2 regions of the Actinopolymorpha singaporensis genome follow, and region 2 is predicted to be linked to the other one. Evidence: predicted binding sites of a transcription regulator. Region 2 holds the regulator's gene; the other holds the start of a gene.
The links. The regulator LexA, encoded in region 2, represses DNA repair genes until DNA is damaged. The targets are predictions, from matches to a motif close to TCGAACANNTGTTCGA.

Region 1: a site for LexA is predicted at 5,710-5,725, ahead of ruvC (crossover junction endodeoxyribonuclease RuvC). Genes of this name have one in related genera too.

The regions. Positions count from the first base shown of each region.
Region 1 covers NZ_LT629732.1:4,433,002-4,441,531, reverse strand. The annotation lists gene secF (protein translocase subunit SecF) at 1-771, opposite strand, end outside; gene secD (protein translocase subunit SecD) at 773-2,485, opposite strand; gene yajC (preprotein translocase subunit YajC) at 2,518-2,886, opposite strand; gene ruvB (Holliday junction branch migration DNA helicase RuvB) at 3,122-4,198, opposite strand; gene ruvA (Holliday junction branch migration protein RuvA) at 4,289-5,002, opposite strand; gene ruvC (crossover junction endodeoxyribonuclease RuvC) at 4,999-5,682, opposite strand; gene BLU27_RS19920 (serine/threonine-protein kinase) at 5,796-7,556, opposite strand; gene BLU27_RS19915 (YebC/PmpR family DNA-binding transcriptional regulator) at 7,756-8,517, opposite strand; gene pdxT (pyridoxal 5'-phosphate synthase glutaminase subunit PdxT) at 8,524-8,530, opposite strand, start outside.
Region 2 covers NZ_LT629732.1:5,553,683-5,562,212, forward strand. The annotation lists gene BLU27_RS24870 (SDR family oxidoreductase) at 172-846, opposite strand; gene BLU27_RS24875 (vitamin B12-dependent ribonucleotide reductase) at 1,172-4,018, opposite strand; gene nrdR (transcriptional regulator NrdR) at 4,225-4,719, opposite strand; gene BLU27_RS24885 (LysM peptidoglycan-binding domain-containing protein) at 5,138-5,836, opposite strand; gene lexA (transcriptional repressor LexA) at 6,195-6,932, shown strand; gene BLU27_RS24895 (hypothetical protein) at 6,976-7,842, shown strand; gene BLU27_RS24900 (ATP-dependent DNA helicase) at 7,915-8,530, opposite strand, start outside.

The sequences.
Region 1 (8,530 bases), 1.1 Mb from region 2:
CGAGGTGTTGATCGACCGGACGAGCGTCTGGTTGACGGCGAGGTTGGCCGCCTCGCTGTAGGTCCACCGGCTGCCCGAGGAGATCGACCGGGTGTTCTCCCGCACCTTGTCGAAGACGACCACCGTGTCGTACAGCGAGTAGCCCAGGATGGTGAGCACGCCGATGATCGTTGCCGGGGTGACGTCGAAGCCGACCAGGGCGTAGATGCCGACGGTGATCGCCACGTCGTGCAGCAGGGCGACCAGACCCGACACCGACATCCGCCATTCGCGGAAGTAGAGCCAGATCACCCCCATCACCAGGACGAGGAAGACCCCGAGGCTCAGGAGTGCCTTGTCGGTGATCTGGGCACCCCAGGTCGGCCCGATGCTGGAGTAGTCGATCTGGCCCTCGGAGACCTTGAGGTGCTGGGCGATCGCGGTGCGGGCCTTGGCGATCTCGTCGGTGCTCAGGGGCGGGGTCTCGACCCGCACCTGGTTGCTGCCGATCGAGGTGACGACCGGCTCCGCGCTGTGGAGGACACCGGTGTCGGCGACGGCGGTACGTACGCCCGGAATGGCGGCCTGCGCCGAACCCGACGTCACCGGCGCCTGGAAGTCCACGCCGCCGCGGAACTCGATGGAGAAGTTCAGTCCGCGCAACACCACGGCGCCGATCGCGATCAGCAGGACGACCGCGGAGATGAGGTACCACAGCTTCCGCCGGCCGACGAAGTTCAGCGAGAGTTCGCCGGTGTAGAGCTTGTGCCCGACGGCACCCAGGCGCGACATGTCAGGCCCCCTTCGGCGCCGAGGCGCGGGTTGCGGTGCGCGGTGCCAGGCGTTCGCGCGGCACACCGAGCCGGGACGGATCGAGTCCGGAGAAGCGGTGTCCCTCGCCGAAGAAGTGCGTGCGGGCGAGCAGCGTGACCAGCGGCTTGGTGAAGACGAACACGATGATGATGTCGATCAGCGTGGTCAGCCCCAGCGCGTACGCGAAGCCGCGGACGTTGCCTACCGACAGCGCGTACAGCACCACCGCCGCCAGCAGCGACACCGAGTCGGCGGCGAGGATCGTGCGCCGGGCACGCACCCAGCCGGTCTCCACCGCGGTGCGCAGACTTCGGCCTTCGCGTACCTCGTCGCGCAGGCGTTCGAAGTAGACGACGAAGGAGTCCGCGGTGATGCCGATGGCGACGATCAGGCCGGCAATCCCGGCCAGGGTCAGGGTGAAGCCCTGCGCGGTGCCGAGCAGTACCACCGAGGCGTAGACGAGAGCACCGGCTGCCGCCAGGGACAGCACGACCACCAGGCCGAGTCCCCGGTAGTAGAAGAACGAGTAGAGCACCACCAGCGCGAGACCGATCGCCCCGGCGATCAGGCCACCGGTGAGCTGGTCGCTTCCCAGCGTGGGAGACACCGCGGAGACCTGGCTGGTCTCGAAGCTCAGCGGCAGGGCGCCGTACTTCAGCGTGTTGGCGAGGTCGGTCGCCTCCTGCTGGGAGAAGTTGCCGGTGATGCTCGCCTGCCCGTCGGTGATCGGCCCCTGGATCACGGGGTACGACACCACCTTGCCGTCCAGCACGATCGCGAACTGGCTCAGCGGCTGCTGCAGTTGGTACATCTGCGTGCTCGCCTGCGCGAACTTGCTCTTGCCCGCGCCCTTGAGGCGCAGGCCCACCTGCCACGCGAGCTGGTTCTGGGGCAGCTGGGCGCTGGCGTCGGCGATCTCCGAGCCGAGAATGATCGCCGGGCCGAGGACGAACTTCGTCGTGCCCTCGCGGTCACAGGTGAACAGCGCCTGCTTGGGGTTGTCCTTGCCGGGTGTGTAGTCGGCGCACTTGAACTTCTGCAGCTCGGCCATCTGCTGGGGCGAGGCCCCGGTCGTGGAGACCTGCACCTTGCCGTTGTCGACCGTAGGGGTGGTCGCCTTGGGGCTCGGGGTGGCCGTCTTGGGGGTCGGCGTGGGAGTGGGCTTCGCCGCGTCCCGCCGGAACGCCTGCGGCACCGCCCGGCCGGGAGAGCGCGGCTTGGCGCTCTTCGAGGGCTTGGCGGAGGGGGAGACCGACGGCTTCGGCTTCGGCGTGGCCGGCGACCTGGACGGCGTGGCCTTCGGCTTCGGCGCCGCCGCGGAGACCGGTGCCGCGGCCAGCACCTGCCGGAAACGCAGCTCCGCGGTGCTGCCGACCAGCCGGACGATCTGATCCTGACCGACGCCCGGCACCTCGACCACGATGTGGTCGTTGCCCTGGGTCGTCACCTCCGCCTCGGCGATCGCGCCCACGCGGTTGCGGATGATCTGGACCGCCTCGGCGAGCTTCTCCGGGGTGACCGGACCCTGGCCCGCCGACGGCCGCGCGGTGAGCGTGATGGACGTGCCACCGCGTAGGTCGAGGCCGAGCCGCGGTGTCCACGCACCGAGCGTGGCCATCAGCCCGACACCGACCAGCAGCGCCACCAGGAGCACCGCGAGAGAACGCCAGGGATGCGGTCTCTTCGTCGCCACGTCGTCTACTCACTCTCCCCGTGAAGCGGGTCTCATGCCGTGGGGTCCTCGGGGCGGTCGCTCGGCGGCGGCGTGGTGCCTTCGCCGACCTGCGGCTGCGAGGGCTGCTCCGGCTGTTCGATGATGCGGACGATGGCCTGGCGTACGTGCCGGGCGTACACCCCCGGCGCGATCTCGAGCACCACCGCGTCGTCCTCCACGGCGTGCACGGTGGCCAGCAGGCCCGCCCCGGTCATGACCTGCTGACCGGGCCGGAGCTTGCTCTGCATGTCCGTGGTTTCGCGCTGGCGGCGTCGCTGCGGACGAATCGCCACGACCCAGAACAACACCAACAGAAGGATCGGGAGAAGCAGCGTCCAGTAGCTGGAGCCGCCGCCGGTGGCCGCCTGGCTGAGAAGCATGGAGGTCATTTCCTTCCCCGACGTCGGGATCGTCGGTTTGGTCGTCTGGCCACGGCCATGTCACGCACGGCCACCGGCGGAGTCTAGCGGCGCTGTCCGGCGCGGCGGCGTGCGACCTGTCCGTGACGGGCGAGCCTTTCCGTTGGTCTCCGTGACGATCACTGCGACGATCACTGCGACGATCACCGTGACGATCTCGGCGAAGGCCATGGCGACGGGGCGGGCTCCGCGCCGCTCACGGATCGTCGAAGAGGCTGGGCGACTGACCGAACGCCGCGTCGGCCGGTGGCGCCAACCCGAGCTGCCGCCAGGCCGCCGGCGTCGCCACCCGGCCCCGCGGAGTGCGGGCGAGGTACCCCCGCCGGACCAGGAACGGCTCGGCCACCTCCTCCACTGTCTCGCGTTCCTCGCCGACCGCGACGGCGAGGGTGGACACCCCCACCGGGCCGCCACCGAACCGGCGGCACAGCGCGTCGAGCACGGCCCGGTCGAGCCGGTCCAGGCCCTCCTCGTCCACCTCGTACAGGTCGAGCGCCGCCTGCGCCGTCTTCGTGCGTACGACTCCGTCGGCGCGGACCTGGGCGTAGTCGCGGACCCGGCGCAACAGCCGGTTGGCGATCCGCGGCGTGCCGCGAGAGCGGCTGGCCACCTCCCGGGCGGCGTGGTCGGTGATGGGTACGTCGAGCAACTGGGCGGACCGGCGGACGATCTCGTCCAGCTCGTCCACCTCGTAGTACTCCAGGTGGCCGGTGAAGCCGAACCGGTCCCGCAACGGCCCCGGCAGCAGTCCGGCGCGGGTGGTCGCACCCACCAACGTGAACGGCGGGATCTCCAGGGGAATGGCGGTCGCCCCCGGGCCCTTGCCGACCACGACGTCGACCCGGAAGTCCTCCATCGCCATGTAGAGCATCTCCTCGGCAGGGCGGCTCATCCGGTGGATCTCGTCCAGGAAGAGCACCTCCCCCTCGGCCAGGGAGGACAGGATGGCGGCGAGGTCACCGGCGTGCTGGATGGCGGGGCCGCTGGTCACCCGCAGCGGCGCGGACAGCTCGGCGGCGATGATCATCGCCAGGGTGGTCTTGCCCAGCCCTGGCGGACCGGCGAGCAGCACGTGGTCCGGCGGGCGACCGCGACTGCGGGCCGCCTCGAGCACCAGCCCGAGCTGGTCGCGGACGCGGCCCTGGCCGATCAGCTCCGCCAGGGTGCGCGGGCGCAGCGCCGCCTCGACAGTGCTCTCGTCGGCGGCGGCCTCCGCGGCGATCAGGGAACGGCCGACGGAGTGGTCGCCGCCGTCGTCGACGTGGGACGTCATGCGGACTCCTCGGATGGTCGGATCGCGGTGTGCGCACTGGCCGGTGTGGTGGGTGTGCTGCCCGGCCGGGTCTCGGCTCGAGAGTCTTCCTCAGGCCCTGGAGAGCGTTCGGAGAGCGGCCCGCAACAGCGCGGCCACGTCGGGCGCGCCGGCGCCGGCGGCTCCGTTCGCGCCCTTGTCGTTGACTTTGCCGCCGGCTCCGTTGGTGGACCCGGGAGCGTTCGCCCCGGCTCCGCCGGCCATCTCCTCCGCCATCGGTGCGACCGCGTCCAGCGCGGACTCGGCCTCCCGGGCGGACCAGCCGAGGCCGAGCAGTGCGCCGCGCACCTGGTCACGCCAGGCGGCACCCGGCGCCACTCCCGCGACCGGGAGCGCGGCACCGGCGGGGGCCGAGCCGCCGACCGGTGCGCCGAGGCGGTCCTTCAGCTCCAGCACGATCCTCTGGGCGCCCTTGCGGCCGATGCCCGGAACCTTGGTGAGCGCGGCGAGGTCCTCGGCGGCGACCGCGCGGCGGAGCTCGTCCGGTCGGTGCACGGCCAGCATCGCCTGCGCCAGTCGCGGCCCGACGCCGCTGGCGGTCTGCAGCAGCTCGAAGACCGCACGCTCGTCGTCGTCGGCGAAGCCGTAGAGCGTCAGGGAGTCCTCCCGGACGACCAGGCTGGTCGGCAACTTCGCGGTCGCGCCGACGCGCAGCTCGGCCAGCGTGGCCGGGGTGGCCCGGACCTCCATGCCGACACCGCCGACCTCGACGACCGCGGTGTCGAGCCCGACGGAGGCGATGGTTCCACGGACGAATGCGATCACGTGCTGCTCCTCGGTGGGTCGGTGGCGCGGCGTGGAGTCTGCCACCTGGCCGCACCGGTCGTCGCGCTGGTCGTCGCGTTGGTCCAGGTTTTGGCCGTCGCACCGGAGGTCGCTCCGGACGCGGCGTTGGCCGGCCGGGCGCGAGTCGCGGTCCGCCCGGCCTGCAGCTTCGACGCCTGGGCCTTCGCGGCCTCGATCCGGGCCGCCGCCGGTCCGCGCCACAGGTGGCAGATGGCCAGTGCCAGCGCGTCCGCGGCGTCTGCCGGGCGAGGCTTGCTGGCCAGGGCGAGGATCCTGGTCACCATGTTGGTCACCTGCTCCTTGCCGGCCCGGCCGCTGCCGGTGACCGCCGCCTTGACCTCGCTGGGCGTGTGCAGGCCGACCGGGATGCCGCGCCGGGCCGCCGCGGCCAGAACGACGCCGCTCACCTGGGCGGTTCCCATCACGGTGCGGACGTTGTGCTGGCTGAACACGCGCTCCAGCGCCACCGCGTCGGGCCGGTGCTCGTCCAGCCAGTCACCGACCGCCCGGTCGACGGCCAGCAGGCGGGCGCCCAGCTCCTCGTCGGGCCGGGTGCGCACGACGTCGACGGCGACCAGCGCCAGCTGGCGGGGATGCCCGCCCTGCACCAGCCCGAGCCCGCAGCGCGTCAGGCCGGGGTCGACTCCGAGCACCCGCACCGGCCGTCGTACCTCCCGCGTCGTTCACCGAACACCTGTTCGGAGCCTAGCGGTGGTTGATCAGCGGGAGCGGGCGACGCGCCGGAGCGAGCCGAGACCGTGCGCTCCGGAGGTCAGCCGGGCCAGTCCAGTCGCGGGAACGGGTTGTGCTCCAGCGGCCACCAGGACACGGGCTCACCGCTCGCCACCGCGACCAGGAACAACGTCAGCGCGGCGAGCACCACGCCCGTGGCGACCAGCACTCCCCTGCGGCGGCCGACGACCCGGCGCAGGATCCGCCGGGAACCCTCCTGCAGCCCTTCGCCGCGGATGCCCCACCAGGTCAGCGCGGACACGACCAGTCCGGTGACACCGCAGGCCAGGTCCCAGCGCGGGCTGATCGCACCGACGTAGAAGAACAGGACCAGCACCGCCGCCAGGAAGCCGGCGCCGACGAGCGCCGCCGCGACCGTGAGGACCGTGACCGCCGCCGCCCTGACGACATGCCACGGCAGGACGGCCGCGGCGGCGAACGGATCCGTCCGCCGGCGGCCCCGCTGGTGGCGACGGCGCTCGACGAATCCGGCCGAGCCCTGCACCGTCCACGCGACCAGCAGCCAGCCGACCAGCACGGCGAGTGCGCCGAACGGCATAACCGCCGCCAGCGCCCCGACGGTGAGGAAGCCGAGCGCGGTCACCACGCGGTACGACGCCCGCGGCAGGCCCGAGTGCGACGACCGGGCGGCGGCGGGTTCGGCAGCACCCTCGCCGTCCGGACCGGGATCCTCGGGCCGGCCCTCGCCGTACCACTGGTCGGGACAGGTCTCGTCGTACCCGTCCTGCCGGTCGTCCTCCTCGTCCTCACGGGGGACGGCAGGGTAGACGGCGGTGCCGCCGGACGAGGCGTACGGGCCGCCGGAGTGGCCGTCGTCCGCATACGTCCCGTCCGCGAACGTCCCCACTGGTACGCCGGTGCCGAGGCGCACGGTCTCCGGGTGATCGGGGTCGTCGGTCTCGTACGCCCCGGCCGGGTCGTACTCGTCGTCGTACCCGCCGCCCGGATCCGGCGCGGGTGGCTCCTCCCCCGTCTCCAGCCAGCGCAGCAACTGTGCGGACGTGGGGCGCTCGGCGGGGTTCTTCGCGAAGCACCGGACGAGCACCGGCTCCAGCCACTCCGGGCAGCCGGTGAGATCGGGATCCTCGTGCAGGACGCGGTAGGCGACCGCCTCCAGCGGCCCGCGCCCGAACGGCGGCCGGCCGGTGGAGGCGTAGGCCACCGTGGCCGCCCAGGCGTGCACGTCGGCGGCGCCGGTGACGTCGGCGCCGGTGAGGATCTCCGGCGCGACGTACCCGGGCGTGCCGTACACGAGGCCGGGCGTGGTCATCCGGGTGTCGTCGGCGATCTGGGCGATGCCGAAGTCGATCACCACTGCGATCCCGTCGGCCAGCAGGACGTTGCCCGGCTTCAGGTCGCGGTGCACCACGCCGGCGCCGTGGATCGAGCAGAGCGCGTCGGCCAGGTCCCCGGCGAGGTCGGCCAGCTCCGCGCCGGCCAGAGGACCGTCGGCGTCGACCACCTCGTACAGCGCCGGGCCGGCCACGAAGTCGGTGACGAGGTACGGCGTGGCCGCCGCCACGTCGGCGTCGAGCACCTGGGCGACGTGCCGCCCACGCACCCGGGCGAGCACCCTCGCCTCGCGCGCGAACCGGGCACGGGACTCGCCGTCGCCGGCGATGTGCGGGCGCAGGAGCTTGACCGCCACCACCCGGCCACGGGGGTCGGTGGCCCGATGGACCACGCCCATGCCGCCCTGGCCGACCCGCTCGTGAAGCACGTAGCCGCCGAGTCGGGCCGACTCGACTGTGGTGGCTTCGTCGGCGAGGTCGCGTCGCACGCCAACACGGTAACCGCCGCCGGTCGCGTATGTAGGGCGCAAGCGTGCCCCGCCGACCCTGACGAAACCCTGAGGTCGACCCGGAAAACCGGTCGAAACACCCGGTCGTACGACAAACCGCCGCCCGCCCGCCCGGCTGCGCGGGCGAAGACGGCGGCGGAGTGTCAGGAAGGCGCGCTCGCGCCCGGTAGAAGGTCCGCTAGCCGACCTTCTCCATGATCTCGTCGGAGACGTCGAAGTTGGCGTAGACGTTCTGCACGTCGTCGCAGTCCTCCAGCGCCTCGACCAGCCGGAAGACCTTCGGCGCGGTCTCCTCGTCCAGCGGCACGGTCACGCTGGGGACGAAGCTCGCGTCGGCGGAGTCGTAGTCGATCCCGGCGTCGCGCAGCGCGGTGCGCACAGCCACCAGGTCGGTCGGCTCGGAGATCACCTCGAACGCCTCGCCGAGGTCGTTGACCTCCTCGGCACCGGCGTCGAGCACGGCGCCCAACACGTCGTCCTCGCCGAGGACGCGGCCGTCCTGCTCCCGGGGGACGACCACGACGCCACGCCGGCTGAACATGTAGGACACGCTGCCCGCGTCGGCCATCGTCCCGCCGTTGCGGGTGGTGGCGGTGCGTACGTCACCGGCGGCGCGGTTGCGGTTGTCGGTGAGGCACTCGATCAGGATCGCGACCCCGGCCGGTCCGTAGCCTTCGTACATGATCGTCTGGTAGTCGGCGCCGCCGGCTTCCAGGCCCGCGCCGCGCTTGACCGCGCGATCGATGTTGTCGTTGGGAACCGACGACTTCTTCGCCTTCTGGATGGCGTCGAACAGCGTCGGGTTGCCGGCCGGGTCTCCCCCGCCGACGCGCGCGGCGACCTCGATGTTCTTGATCAGCTTCGCGAAGAGCTTGCCGCGCTTGGCGTCGACGACGGCCTTCTTGTGCTTCGTGGTCGCCCACTTGGAGTGGCCGGACATGGCGGGCTACGCC
Region 2 (8,530 bases):
AAGTGACTCACATCACTACCGCGTGGCTCAGGCGTGGCGGGCCGGAACTTTTCACATGGCGTTCACCGGGGTTAACTCCGGGCGCTGACTTCCCGGCGATCCGGAAGGTTGCAGGCCGCCGCCCGCCGTCGGCGACTTTCGTCTGCACGGGTCTGGGTGAGCCGGCGTGTGTCAGCCCTCTCGGGCCACCCGCGCCACCGCGTCCTCGATCGGCTCCTCACCGCCGACGAGTTCGAGCACCATGCCGGCGGTCGCCGGGGTGTCCAGCAGGGCGGCGAGAACGGCAGCCACGTCGTCGCGACTGACCGACCCGCGGTCGACCCGCGGCGCGAGCCGGACCCGGCCGGTACCCGGGTCGTCGGTGAGGCGCCCGGGACGCAGAATCGTCCAGTCCAGATCACGTTGGCGCAGATCCTCTTCGGCGGCGAGCTTGGCCCGGAGATAGGCGACGAACACCTCGTCCACGCCTTCGGGAGTGGCCCCGCCACGGACAGACTCCACACCCATCGACGACACCTGGAGGAACCGCCGCGTCCTGGCCTGCTCGGCCGCGGCGGCCAGCAGGACTGCCGCGCCCCGGTCGACGGTGTCCTTGCGGGCTACCCCGCTGCCTGGCCCTGCGCCCGCGCTGAACACCGCGGCGTCGGAGTCGGCCAGGAGGTCGGACACCTCGTCGACGTCGGCATGCTCGAGGTCGAGCACGGCCGGCTGAACGCCGACGGCCTCCAGGTCGGCGGCGTGAGCGGGGTTGCGGATGATCCCCACCACCTCGTCCCGGCGCCGCGCCAGCAGGGTCCCGAGGCGGATCCCGACCTTGCCGTGGGCACCAGCCAGTACGACGCGCATCGTCGCCGCCTCCTCCTCGTGTCGCCGTACCTGCGGGGTCGCGGTACCTGTCGCCTGTCGTCGCCGAGTTCGCATGCCCGAACTCGTACGTCTGAGCTCGTCACTTCTCCTGCGCGCGTAAGACGTCGGAGAGGTAGTCGAAGACCACATCGGGGTCGGCGTAGACGGTGGTGCTGGCCTGGTGGGTTCCCATGGACGGCCTCCTCGGTCGGTACGACGTGCCCGCCGTCCCACCTGACCACGGCCGAGAAGTACCCGCAACCAGCTGTCCCCGAAACCGGAGTTTCGGGGACAGCGGGTTGCCACCGGTGGCTCGTGCGCGGGTTCAGCTGCAGCCGCTGGTGCTGCCGCACCCCTCGCAGACGAAGCAGCTTCCGGCCGGGCGCATCTTCGTGCCGCAGGTGAAGCACAACGGCGCGTCGGCGGTCGTGCCCTGGATCGCCTCCAGCAGCTCGGTCGAGGTGTGCGCCTCGACCGGTGCCGGCTTGGCGGCCGGCGCAGCCGCGGCGGCCTCCTCGACCTCCCCCGCCTGGCGGAGCGAGGACGCGTCACCGGTGTCGGTCGGCACCTCGGCCGACTCGTACGAACCGGTCTCGAGCTGACGCTGGCGCTCGTCGGCGGAGTAGATCCCGAGCGCCGACCGCTTCTCGAACGGCAGGTAGTCCAGGGCCAGCCGCCGGAAGATGTAGTCCATCATCGACTGCGCCATCCGGACGTCGGGGTCGTCGGTCATCCCGGCGGGCTCGAAGCGCAGGTTGGTGAACTTCTGGACGAACGTCTCCAGTGGAACGCCGTACTGCAGCGCGATCGAGATGGCGATCGAGAACGCATCCATCACCCCGGCCAGGGTCGACCCCTGCTTGCCGAGCTTCAGGAACACCTCACCCAGCCCGTCGTCGGGGTAGGAGCCGGCGGTCATGTACCCCTCGGCACCGCCCACCGTGAACGACGTGGTGCGCGACGGCCGCGACTTCGGCAGCCGCTTGCGGGTGGGGCGGTACTCCACGACGACCTGGGGAGCGGTCTCCTCCTCCTTCACCTCGGCCTTCTTGGCCCGGGCGTCGGACAGCGGCTGGCCGACCTTGCAGTTGTCGCGGTAGATGGCGAGTGCCTTCAGACCCAGCTTCCAGCCCTGGAAGTAGATCTCCTCGACCTCCTCGACGCTCGCCGTCTCCGGCATGTTGACCGTCTTGGAGATCGCCCCGGACACGAACGGCTGCACCGCGGCCATCATCTTCACGTGGCCCATCGGGCGGATCGCCCGGGCACCCATCGCGCAGTCGAACACCTCGTAGTGCTCGGGCTTCAGACCGGGCGCGTCGACGACGTGCCCGTGCTCGGCGATGTACTCGACGATCGCCTCGACCTGCTCCTGCTGGTAGCCGAGGCTCGCCAGCGCGCGGGGGACGGTGTTGTTGACGATCTGCATCGACCCGCCGCCGACCAGCTTCTTGAACTTGACCAGCGCGAGGTCGGGCTCGATACCGGTGGTGTCGCAGTCCATCGCCAGCCCGATGGTGCCGGTGGGCGCGATGACCGACGCCTGGGCGTTGCGGTAACCGTGCTTGGTGCCGACCTCCAGCGCGCGCTGCCAGGCCTCCCCGGCAGCAGACAGAACCGAGCGGTCGAGCTCGCCGACCGAGCGCACGGCGTCGTTGGCGGCGGCGTGCTTGCGGATCACCCGCTGGTGCGGCACGGAGTTGCGGGCGTAACCGGCGTACGGGCCGACGATGCCGGCCAGCTCAGCCGACCGCTTGTAGGCGGTGCCCGTCATCAGCGAGGAGATCGCGGCCGCCATCGCCCGGCCGCCGTCGGAGTCGTAGCCGTGGCCGGTGGCCATCAGCAGCGCGCCGAGGTTGGCGTAGCCGATGCCGAGCTGGCGGTAGTCGCGGGTCGTCTGCCCGATCGCCTCGGTTGGGAAGTCGGCGAAGCAGATCGAGATGTCCATCGCGGTGATGACAAGCTCGACGGCCTTGGCGAAGTTCTCCACGTCGAACCGGCCGTCGTCACGCAGGAACTTCAGCAGGTTGAGCGAGGCGAGGTTGCACGAGGAGTTGTCCAGGTGCATGTACTCCGAGCACGGGTTGGACGCGGTGATCCGCCCGGTCTCGGGGCAGGTGTGCCAGTCGTTGATCGTGTCGTCGTACTGCAGGCCGGGGTCGGCGCAGCTCCAGGCGGCCTCGGCGATCCGGCGGAAGAGCTTCTTGGCGTCGACGTCCTCGAGCACCTCGCCGGTCTGCCGCGCACGAAGGCCGAACGACGTGCCGCCCTCCACCGCACGCATGAACTCGTCGGAGACCCGCACGGAGTTGTTGGCGTTCTGGTACTGCACGGAGTGGATGTCGGCACCGCCGAGGTCCATGTCGAACCCCGCGTCGCGCAACGCGCGGATCTTGTCCTCCTCGCGCGCCTTGGTCTCGATGAACTCCTCGACGTCGGGGTGGTCCACGTCGAGGATGACCATCTTCGCCGCCCGGCGGGTGGCACCGCCGGACTTGATCGTGCCGGCGGAGGCGTCGGCACCACGCATGAACGACACCGGGCCGGAGGCGGTGCCGCCGGAGGACAGCAGCTCCCGGCTGGCACGGATGCGGGAGAGGTTGACCCCCGCACCGGAGCCGCCCTTGAAGATCAGCCCCTCCTCCTTGTACCAGTTCAGGATGGAGTCCATCGAGTCGTCGACGGCGAGGATGAAGCACGCCGAGACCTGCTGCGGCGACGGCGTACCGACGTTGAACCACACCGGGCTGTTGAAGCTGAAGTACTGGTGCAGCAGCATCCAGACCAGCTCGTGCTCGAACACCTCGGCGTCTGCAGGGCTGGCGAAGTAACCGTGCTCCTCACCGGCCGCGCGGTAGGTCTTCACCACCCGGTCGATGAGCTGCTTCAGGGTCCACTCGCGCTCCGGGGTGCCGACGGCGCCGCGGAAGTACTTCGTGGTGACGATGGTGGACGCGTTGACCGACCAGAAGTCGGGGTACTCCACGCCGCGCTGTTCGAAGACGGTCTCGCCGGTCTTCCAATTCTGCTGAACGACGTCCCGGCGCTCCCAGGTCACCTCGTCGTACGGGTGGGTGCCCGGGGTGGTGAAGATCCGGCTGACCTTCAGTCCCTTCGCCGAGCGCCCCTTCGTGCCCCCGCGCGTGCTGGGACCGCTGACCGTCTCCGTCATGCTGGCTCTCCTTGTCCTGCTGATCGTCTGCGCGGATCAGCGTCGTGGTCCGGGCGGGACGCTTCCCCTCGTCCCCCCGGGGTCGTGGACTTCCTGTGTTCTTTCCGTCGTCGTGGGCGGCCTCGCGGCCGGGTGTGTCCGGGCCGGCTGCGTCTGGGGCCTCTTGTGTCCGGACTCTTGTCCTGTCCGGTTGTCTGGCCTGTTGTCTAGGACCGGCTGGGTTGCCGGCCCGGCCGTGGCTCGGGCACCGTCTCGTCGTGTTCGGCACGCAGCACCGCGATCTCGGACTCGAAGTCGGCCAGGGAGTCGAAGCTGCGATAGACGCTGGCGAAGCGCATGTAGGCCACCTCGTCGAGCTCCCGAAGCGGGCCGAGAATGGCGAGACCCACCTCGTGGGAGGGGATCTCCGCCGAACCGGTGGACCGGATCGTCTCCTCCACCCGCTGTGCCAACTGCGCGAGGGAGTCCTCGGTGACCGGGCGGCCCTTGCACGCCTTGCGGACCCCGGTGATGACCTTCTCGCGGCTGAACGGCTCGGTGACGCCACTGCGCTTGACCACCGCGAGCGTTACCTGCTCGACCGTGGTGAACCGGCGCTCGCAGTCCAGGCACTGGCGCCGACGACGGATGGCGGCTCCGTCATCGGCGGTGCGGCTGTCGACCACGCGACTGTCTGGATGCCGGCAGAACGGGCAGTGCATCGCCTCGTGACTCCCCTCGCCGCCGGCGGGCACGACGCCCGGCCAATCTCCGTCCGACCACTCGCCGACACCGCCTCCCTGGGGACGAACCTGTGGATGACCTGGGGAGAACCTGTGCCTGGCGAATCACAACCTGTGGATGACTTACAGGTCTGTAACTACCACATCTAGGGGTACGCTACGTCGGTCGTTCGAGGCACGCAAGGCGCCCCGCGTGTCGCTGCGGACACGTCTCGGCGTCCCCGCAGGTCAGGCCCGCGAGGCGGGTCGAAAGCAACATTTCGGCTCGGCGTGTCGGCCCGGAGATGGGGGCGAACACGGGTCATGGCCGACCGCCGGAGGGCGCACGGGAACGCACGGCGCACGGGCACACGCAGGCTCGCGCCCCGCTCGGGCAGGCGGGCTGGCGGGCGGCAGGTCAGCGGGCCTGGACAGGGACGATCAGCCGCTGGCCGACCCGGAGGTCACCGGCGCGGGAGAGGTCGTTGAGCCGGGCGATCTCGTCGATGGTCGCCCGCGGGTCGGTGTTCGGGGTGAGCTGGGTGGCGATTCCCCACATCGTCTCCCCCGGCTCCACCGTGATCGTGGTCGTGGCCGTCGGGCCGGCCGCACCAGCGGCGGGCGCGGCATCGAGCACGGCCTGGGCCAGGAGCCCGAGGACACCGGCGAGCGCGAGCGCTGCCAGCGCCGTCATCGTGGTCAGGACCAGCCGCCCCCGCCTCGTGAGACGAAGACTGGAACCGGCGCCGCGCCCGCCGGCCGGGAGCACGCACGACCGCACGCCGCGCGGACGCGGCGGACGTCGACGAACGGCAGGCGGTTGCGGGGTGGGGGTGGGCCGCAGCCGCCCGCCCGCCTCCTCGCGCAGGTCCGCCCGGGTCACGCCTGGCACAGCAGTCCGGGTGGCACCCTCCGGCACCTGCCACGGGCGCATCCGCAGGAAGGGGCGGACGTCACCGGCCTGGACGTCACCGGCCTGGACGTCACCGGCCTGGACGTCACCTGGGCGTACGGGCGGCGCGACCGGGCTGAGGTGCCTGCGGCCGCGGCCCGGAGCACCGCCGGCCCGACGGGACACGAAGTCCTCGAGATAGACCACCGACGCGCTGTTGCTCATCGTCCGACCTCCCACGAACACCGATTCACTTCCGTCACGCCTTCGCCGCCCGTCACATCGCCGCCGGCCGCTTCCGCTGCACGCATCCGCGTCACCACTTCCACGCCGGCGCTCGAACGACTGTTCGACGTTCCCACTGATGGATTTCTACACCAGCCCACCGACAAGCACCAGAGTTCCCTCGAAAACACGTTCGACGGAGCTGCCCGAAAGGCTCCTTTCCTGGTCTTTCGAGTTCCGGTAAAACAATCGCGACACGCGTCGAACAGATGTTTGAAAGTGCTATGACCAGGCTCTAGGCTCACTTCCGAGGGTCGGCAGAGTCGCGGCCCGAAATCTGTGGAAGGAGACAACCGCTATGCCCAAGCGGAAAAACACGGCGACCGAGTCCTCGACGGCGACCGTCCGGGAGTTGCCCGACGGCCCACCCGACGCGACCGGACTCACTCCACGCCAGCGTCGCATCCTCGAGGTGATCCGCGACTCGGTGGAGACGCGCGGATATCCCCCCGCGATGCGTGAGATCGGCGACCTCGTGGGCCTCACCTCGTCCTCGTCGGTCGCCCACCAGCTCAGAGTCCTGGAGACCAAGGGGTTCATCCGCCGTGACCCCAACCGGCCCCGCGCGCTCGAGGTGCTCGCACCCTCACCGTCCACAAGGCGGCCGTCCCTGTCGGGCGTGCCGGCCTACGACGAGACCGACAGCGGCGAGGACCGCCCTGCGCCGGCGTTCGTGCCCGTGGTGGGGCGGATCGCCGCCGGTGGCCCGATCCTGGCCGAGCAGTCGGTCGAGGAGATCATGCCGCTGCCGCGGCAACTCGTCGGCGAGGGCGAGCTCTTCCTGCTCCGCGTCCGAGGTGACTCGATGGTGGAGGCGGCCATCTGCGACGGTGACTGGGTGGTCGTACGCCAGCAGCCGGAGGCGGAGTCGGGCGAGATCGTCTCGGCGATGATCGACGGCGAGGCGACCGTGAAGACGTATCGCCCCCGTGACGGCAAGGTGTGGCTGGTGCCGCACAACCCGGCTTACGAGCCCATCCCTGGAGACGACGCGGTCATCCTCGGTAAGGTCGTCGCCGTCCTACGTCGCGTCTGAGCAGGAGGCGACGCTCGTCACAGGAGCTATCACCGGGAGCGACATGTCCGACCCAGCGGCGGAGACCGGCACCATGCCCGGATCCAACCATGCACCTCTCAACGTGGGTGCCGCGGAGTCCGGGCGTCCGGGACCCCCGCCGAAGGAGCCACTGGACCCCAACGCCGGGAAGAGTCTCATCATCGAGGTGGACGGGGCGCGATGGGCACGCGTCCCGATCCAGACCGACCTGTTCGGCCGGGGTGACCAGGTGGCGGACAAGCTCAGCGACTACGTGGTCAAGACGGTCCGGCTCGCCGAGGACGACTCCAGGTTCGAAGGTGCGTTCGCCGAGCCGTGGTACGTCGTGGTGAGCGAGAAGATCGTGGCGATCTCGCAGGGACGGTCCTACTTCACCTGGGAGATCAACCCCACCCCCGCGGCCAGGGTGCTGTCGAAGTGGGTGCAGCGCACCCCACACGGCATCGGACTCGGCAGCCCGTGGACGATGCAGCTGGCGATCAAGGAGGCCGGGCTTCCGCGCATCCTGGTCGCAGCCGGGGCCAGCGTCGTGGGCAAGGCGGTGGGCCGGCGTGGCTGGTTCTACCGGGTGGCCGGCCACCGGGTCAACGCGATCGACGGGCCTACGCCCTACTCCGCGTTCCCGTCCAACGTCTCGGCGAAGCTGCCGCCGAAGGCGCCCGACAAAATGGCTGCCGAGATCACCGCGGCAGTCCGTAAGGTGCTCCCGCCGGGGCCGGCGCGCACGCTGGGCGGCACCGTGGTGATCGACTCCAACGACCTTGGCCGGGACGTCCTCGGTCACGACACCAGCCAGCCGACCGAGTTCTTCGCCGAGCTCTTCCGCGACAACCCGTTCGGCCAGGGCCGGCAGCAGACACCCGTCGCGGTGTGCGTCCATCGGCCCTGACCGAGCCCACGACCGACCCGACGACCGACCCGACGACCGTCGCCCGAGCCGACAGCCCGCCCGGCCACGGTTTTACTGCTCGCGAGCTGACCGGAGCCGGCGCAGCGCTCCGAGCGCGACGTCGCGGTCGCCGGTGAACCACATCGGCGGCAGCGACGCCCGCAGATAGGTGCCGTACCGCGCCGTGACCAGGCGCGGGTCGAGCACCGCCACCACTCCGCGGTCGCTCGACCTGCGGATCAGGCGGCCCACCCCCTGCGCGAGCAGAAGCGCGGCGTGCGTGGCTGCCACGGACATGAAGCCGTTCCCTCCCGCCTCGTCGACCGCGCGCTGACGCGCCGAGGTCAGCGGATCGTCCGGGCGCGGGAACGGAATCCTGTCGATGATCACGAGCTGACAGGCGTCACCCGGCACGTCGAGGCCCTGCCACAGCGACAGCGTTCCGAACAACGACGTGTCCGGCTCGGCGGCGAACCTCCGGTGCAGCTCGCTCAGCTGCCCCTCGCCCTGGCAGAGCACCTCGACTCCCAGCCGGTCCCGCACCGCCGCGGCCGCCTCCTCCGCCGCCCGGCGGGAGGAGAACAACCCCAACGTCGCTCCGCCGGCCGCCTCGACCAGCTCGCTCACCTCGTCCAGGACCCGCGGAGAGATCCCGCCCCGGCCGGGCGGAGCCAACCTGCGGGCGACA